DNA from 3 places in the Bacillus sp. XF8 genome. Region 3 is predicted to be linked to each of the others. Evidence: predicted binding sites of a transcription regulator. Region 3 holds the regulator's gene; each other region holds the start of a gene.
The links. The regulator LexA, encoded in region 3, represses DNA repair genes until DNA is damaged. The targets are predictions, from matches to a motif close to CGAACATATGTTCG.
Positions count from the first base shown of each region.

Region 1: recN (DNA repair protein RecN) is a predicted target of LexA. The motif match lies at 827-840, and genes of this name have one in related genera.
Region 2: uvrB (excinuclease ABC subunit UvrB) is a predicted target of LexA. The motif match lies at 1,148-1,161, and genes of this name have one in related genera.

Region 1 is NZ_JAGDQK010000058.1:17,006-19,289, forward strand. It holds gene J4P91_RS26620 (TlyA family RNA methyltransferase) at 1-98, shown strand, start outside; gene argR (arginine repressor ArgR) at 241-690, shown strand; gene recN (DNA repair protein RecN) at 954-2,284, shown strand, end outside.
Region 2 is NZ_JAGDQK010000018.1:68,232-70,515, forward strand. It holds gene J4P91_RS11510 (hypothetical protein) at 1-130, opposite strand, end outside; partial or broken gene J4P91_RS11515 (transposase) at 750-929, opposite strand; gene uvrB (excinuclease ABC subunit UvrB) at 1,234-2,284, shown strand, end outside.
Region 3 is NZ_JAGDQK010000023.1:22,350-24,633, forward strand. It holds gene J4P91_RS15230 (DUF1700 domain-containing protein) at 1-357, shown strand, start outside; gene J4P91_RS15235 (DUF4097 family beta strand repeat-containing protein) at 363-1,163, shown strand; gene lexA (transcriptional repressor LexA) at 1,193-1,813, opposite strand; gene J4P91_RS15245 (YneB family resolvase-like protein) at 1,956-2,284, shown strand, end outside.

The DNA.
Region 1 (2,284 bases), on a different contig from region 3:
GTGAGCGTGAGAGTGGTGAAAATCATTCTCTAGTTTCTGTAGAGCAAGTTGTAACAGAAGCTCACGAGGTCTTAAAGCAAAAAGGGAAAGGGGAATAACTGTTGTTGTTCCTCTTTTTGTTGGAATTGTATAATGATTGTAAAAACAATTATGTACAAGTAAACGATTATAAGTTAACATAAATAAGTGAAGTATACCAATGTTTAAACTATGGTAAGAGATAGTGTGAGGTGCAAATGTATGAATAAAGGTCAGCGCCATATTAAAATCAGAGAAATTATCGCGAATAAAGAAATTGAAACACAAGATGAACTAGTTGATATTTTACGTAATGAAGGTTTTAATGTAACGCAAGCAACTGTATCACGGGACATTAAAGAGTTGCACTTAGTAAAAGTGCCATTACATGATGGTCGCTATAAATATAGCTTACCAGCAGATCAACGATTTAACCCGTTGCAAAAATTAAAACGCAATCTAGTCGATTCGTTTGTAAAGTTAGACACAGCAGGACATATGCTTGTGTTAAAAACATTACCAGGTAACGCACACGCGCTGGGAGCACTTATTGATCATTTGGAATGGGATGAGATTATTGGAACCATTTGTGGTGATGATACTTGCTTAATCATTTGCCGTACGCCTGAAGATACAGGTGTTGTATCAGATCGTTTCTTAAATATGCTGTAACAAAAAGAATCTTGTTTACTTTTTTGCTAAAAGCAGAAAGTAAACAAGATATTTTTTATTATAGGAAAATAGATGAATGTAAAGTGAAATATAGTGTTTTTTAGAATCAAGTTAGGAAATCGATGGATTGACCCGTAAAACAAATGTTTGGTACAATGGAGCGGGCTAGAAGAGTAAATGCTACATACAATAACTACTTGAGTGAAAAGTGCTCAGCGAAAGCCCTTAGTAGGGGATTAGTTTATAACGAGGTGAATGGGGCATTGTTATCGGAATTATCGATTAGAAACTTTGCTATTATTGAGTCATTAAATATTTCTTTTCAAAAAGGTTTAACAGTTTTAAGTGGTGAAACAGGTGCCGGAAAATCAATTATTATTGATGCAATCAGCTTACTTGTTGGTGGCCGTGGTTCAGCAGAGTTTGTTAGATACGGAACAGAGAAAGCTGAAATTGAAGGTTTATTTTATATAGAGGATAGTAAACATCCATGTATTGCGAAGGCTGAAGAGCTGGACATTGAAATTGAAGATGGGATGATCATTTTAAAACGTGACATCGCTGCGAATGGAAAAAGTGTGTGCCGTGTAAATGGTAAGCTTGTCACATTGAGTATATTAAAAGAAATTGGAAAAACACTTGTCGATATTCATGGGCAACATGAAACCCAAGATTTGATGAATGAGGAACGCCATTTGTTTATGCTCGATCATTTCGACGGAGATCGTATCGTGAACCAATTAGAAATATATCAAGATGTATACGGTGAGTATGAGCAGTTAAAAAAGCAACTTAAATCTTTAACAGAGAATGAGCAACAGATGGCACATCGGTTAGATTTAATTCAATTCCAGCACGAAGAAATTCGGAAAGCAGATTTGAAAGCTGATGAAGAAAATGAATTGACGGAAGAGAGATTAAAAATCTCCAATTTCGAAAAAATTTATAAAGCGCTTGGTGATGCATACCGTTCATTAAGCGAAGATGGTAGTGGACTTGACCATGTACGAAATGCAATGGGACAAATGGAGAGCATTACGCACTTAGATGAGGCGTATCAAGAGAATCATGATTCGATTGCTAATAGCTACTACTTATTAGAAGAGGTTGCTTATCAGCTTCGGGAAAAGTTAGATATGATGGAATATGATCCGAACCGTTTAGACGAAATTGAAACGCGTTTAAATGAAATTCGTATGCTAAAGAGAAAATATGGAAATAATGTAGAAGAGATTTTAGCGTATGCTGATAAAATAGAGCAAGAAATTTTTACAATTGAAAATAAAGATGTGCATATTGAAACGACGAAAAAGAAATTAAAAGAATTAGAAAGCGTGATTTTGAAGGAAGCAAGGATATTGAGTAATATGCGTCATCAGCTGGCAGATCATCTTACGGATGCAATCCACCAAGAATTAAAAGAACTGTATATGGAAAAAACAAAATTTGAAGTGAGGATTGCGAAAAGAGAAGGAATTATTGATGATCCGCTTGTAGATGGGGCGCCAGTGAAACTTACGGCAGATGGATACGATCATGTGGAATTTTATATTTCAACAAATCCAGGTGAACCTTTAAAACCACTTTCAAAAGT
Region 2 (2,284 bases), on a different contig from region 3:
TACTGTCATCTCTCTTCAGAAGTTCCTCACCATTTAAAAGAGAGTGTTCTTCGGTAATAGCGGATCTCATATAATCAAAATCAACCTTAATGGATTTAGAATTTGTAGTATTTTTGTTTTTATTACTCATTACATATCCTCCTTTAAAATATTTAGCATTATTACTTATTCACTTTGTAGCTTTAAATAGCCTTTATAACAATAATATCTTGCCCATATTATCTTATTAGATGTGGAAACTCAATGAGTGAATTTATACTAAAAATTGTTATTTATATTAAAAGGGTCATGCAAATGGAAGAAAAATATATTTCCTTCAAGACGTTATACAAAAGTATTATTCTCATTTCCCTAATAAACAATATAGATAAATATAGTGAAATAGTAAGTGGATGGGAGTCCAACGTTCATATTATTAAAAGTAAAGTGGCTCAAGTCGAAGAAAGGTACTCATTAGAGTGCTTTTTCTTTTGAATGTAAACTTTTAAATATTAGGGTGACTCGTTTTCTTAGTTTGATGGCCATGGGGTGGGACCCCTATAAATATTTAATGATCAGTTTTATAAATTATAAAAAGCCATGAACTTAGTTTTATTTTTTATAAATGGGGTAGCGTCAGGAAAATGCGGATTTACAACGTTAAGCCCATCGCTCAATATAAACTTACTGTTTTAACAACGTTAAGGTATTTGAAATAAGTTATATGAGACATCATGAAGCCTTTGTTCTCAAGATTTAACTCTTGTATCAATAGGGTTTACTCTATTGGGACGACCGTTATTCTCGCAGTAATAAGGACGTAACTTCTCTTCAATAAAATCGAAATTAATAGTGACTTCAATTGCACGAAGAAAATGATCTTGTGGAACTAACTCTTCTACAGAAACTGATACAAGCTCATCGCGATGATTTTTCAATGCACCCATCATCATGAATCTCTCCTTTTCCTCTTTTTTATCAGTGTTGACAGATACAAAGAGGTTCAGATATAAAAACAGCCTGAAAAAAGAGTCCTAAATAAATAGGACTCTTTTGTGTTTCTTGGCGTATCGTCAACATTTTAACGAAAATATACGCTAAGCAAAATTCGTCTCTGATCTTTGAAACGTTGTAAAGGGTGAAGAGTTTTCATTGTCGAAAACTTTACCGAATATCTGTTCGTTTTCTTGGTTTTTTTATAGGCATTCGTGGTAAAATGGGAATACAGATTTTTTATGAGGAGGTCGGATTTGTTTGGAACATCAATTTGAGATTGTCTCAGAATATTCCCCGCAAGGTGATCAGCCGCGGGCGATAAAGCAGCTGGTAGCAGGGATTAATAATGGTAAGAAGCATCAAGTGTTGCTTGGAGCGACAGGAACGGGTAAGACATTTACGATTTCAAATGTTATTAAAGAAGTGAAGAAGCCAACACTTGTAATGGCTCATAATAAAACGTTAGCGGGACAGCTGTATAGTGAGTTGAAAGATTTCTTTCCGAACAATGCAGTTGAGTATTTTGTGAGTTATTACGATTATTATCAGCCGGAAGCGTATGTACCACAAACCGATACGTTTATTGAAAAAGATGCACAAATTAATGATGAGATTGATAAATTGCGTCATTCAGCGACATCAGCTTTATTTGAACGAGACGATGTTATCATCGTAGCGAGTGTATCTTGTATTTACGGCTTAGGTTCTCCAGAAGAATACCGTGAACTCGTTGTTTCTTTGCGCGTTGGTATGGAAAAGGACCGCAATCAATTGCTTCGTGAACTTGTTGATGTGCAGTACGGCCGCAATGATATCGATTTCCAGCGTGGAACATTTCGGGTGCGCGGGGATGTAGTTGAGATTTTCCCAGCATCGCTTGATGAACATTGCATTCGGATTGAGTTTTTTGGAGATGAGATTGATCGAATCCGTGAAGTGAATGCCTTAACAGGTGAAGTATTAGCAGAACGTGAGCATGTGGCAATCTTCCCAGCGTCTCACTTCGTTACACGTGAAGAAAAAATGAAAGTTGCCATTGAGAATATTGAAAAAGAATTAGAAGAACGTTTAAAAGAATTAAATGATAACGGTAAATTGTTAGAAGCGCAGCGGATTGAACAACGGACTCGTTATGATTTAGAAATGATGCGAGAGATGGGTTTCTGTTCAGGCATTGAGAACTACTCACGTCATTTGACGCTTCGTCCAGCTGGTTCAACGCCATATACATTGTTAGATTATTTTCCTAAAGATTTTCTAATCGTTATGGATGAGTCGCACGTAACAGTACCCCAAGTAAGGGCGATGT
Region 3 (2,284 bases):
TTATATCGTTTTGATGAAATGAAAAAAGATCCGTCTGCTTCGAATATAACAAGAGCGGTGATGGCAGCAATTGGCCTTAGTTTATTAAACTTTATTATTGTATTAGGCCCTTTAATTGCAATTGTAAGTTTTATATTTGCGCTTTGGGTTGGAGGGGTTACTTCAGTTGTGGCTCCGTTATTTGTAGTAATTAAAATACTAACTGGTACTTTTTTATGGCTTGATATATTTGTTTCTATTACGTTCGTTGGAGTAGGTTTATTGTTATGTATAGTTGCTTACTACTGTACAAAATGGTTTAAAAACTTTTGTGTAAGCTATATAAATTGGAATCTCAAAATGATTAAAGGGGAGTAACTGAGATGAAAAAAATATTGTTAGTAGCTGTCGCTTTTATCATTATTGGCGTTATTGGTATATCACAAACATATACAAAAGCAGTAGATGCGGCGGAAAGTGGAGATAAAGAAAAGGTTATTAAAAATGAAGCAATTAAAAATTTAGAAATTGATTTGGATGCTGGGGATGTTACGGTTCAAAGAGGAAATGATTCTTCTTTTTATATAAAACAATCAGGGAATATTGCAAAACAAAAAGTGAGTATTGATGAACAAGGAGATACATTAAAGATTCAAGGGAGGATAAAAAAGGGACTTTCATTCGATTTTTCATTTTTATCTTTCGGGTTTAAAACACCAGGAGTAACAATTGTTGTTCCAGAACGTTCCTATCAAGAAATAAAAGTGAGTTCTTCTGCGGGTGAGATAACAGTAAGTGATGTGAAAGGTGAACGTGTAGATGCATCGACGCTTGGTGGGGATGTAGAAATAGAGCGAGTGACAGCGAAGAAGGTAGAAGGATCTTCAAAAGCGGGCGAAATTAAAATGAAAAAAGTAAGTGGTAAAGTCGTAGCAAAAACAAAAAGTGGAGATGTAGATGTTATTGATCACGACTCCAAATATGATTTGGAAGCAAGTTCCACTGCAGGAGACGTTGACATTCGCTTGCTCGAAAAGCCTCAAGATGCGACTGTAAGTGGGAAAACATTTGCAGGTGAAGTGAGAATTTTTAAGGAAGAAGAGAGGGATGTAACACTAGGAAATGGTAGTGTGAAAATTAGCGGACAAACCTCCGCAGGAGACGTGACAATTGAAGCGAATTAAAAAATAGACCAGTCTTGCTGGTCTATTTTTTAATGTAAGTCACGATATACACCGATTACTTTTCCGATAACAGAAACTTTATCTAAAATGATTGGATCTAAAGAAGAGTTTTCGGGTTGCAGGCGGAAATGATCTTTTTCTTTGTAAAAACGTTTCACAGTTGCTTCATTATCTTCTGTTAAAGCAACGACAATCTCGCCATTGTATGCGGAATGTTGCTGACGAACAACAACTAAGTCTCCATCGAAGATACCAGCTTCAATCATACTGTCTCCCGAGATTCGTAACATAAATACCTGATCTGCTCCAGCAACAATGCTTGCAGGAAGTGGGAAGTGTTCCTCTACACTTTCAACTGCTGTAATTGGTAAACCAGCTGTAACTTTTCCTACAATTGGGACTTGAACAACTGATTGTGTTTCTGTTTCAATTCTCACTTCTCCTAAAATTTCAATGGCTCTTGGTTTTGTTGGATCACGTCGAATATAACCTTTTTCTTCTAGACGTGATAAATGTCCGTGCACAGTAGAACTAGAAGCAAGGCCAACCGCTTGACCGATTTCACGTACGGAAGGTGGATAACCTTTTTCCTGTACTTTTAGCTTAATGAAGTCGAGAATGTCTTGCTGGCGTTTTGTTAACTTTTCCATGTTTTTTAACACCTCGTTTTCTTTCAATTTTCTTACTTATAAGTATAACATGCGAAAAAACATTCTACAAACATAAGTTCGAACAAAAGGACGATTTGTGATACACTAAAGGAAAAATCGAAATGGGGAAGAAGGTTTTAAAATGAATGCAATCATTTATGCCCGCGTAAGCACAACGAAAGAAGCGCAAGAAACTTCATTATCACGCCAAAAAGATGAATTATTGCATTTAGCTAAGCGGTATCAAATGAATGTTGTAAAGGTAATTGAGGAGAAGGCAAGCGGCTATACGATTGAACGGGACGGTATATTAGAAGTACTAGACATGATTCGAGATGAAGAGATTGATGTGCTACTCATTCAAGATGAAACACGGCTTGGAAGAGGAAATGCAAAGATTGCCTTAATGCATTGTTTACATAAAGAAGGGATAAAAGTATATACACATACACATAATGGTGAATTACAGCT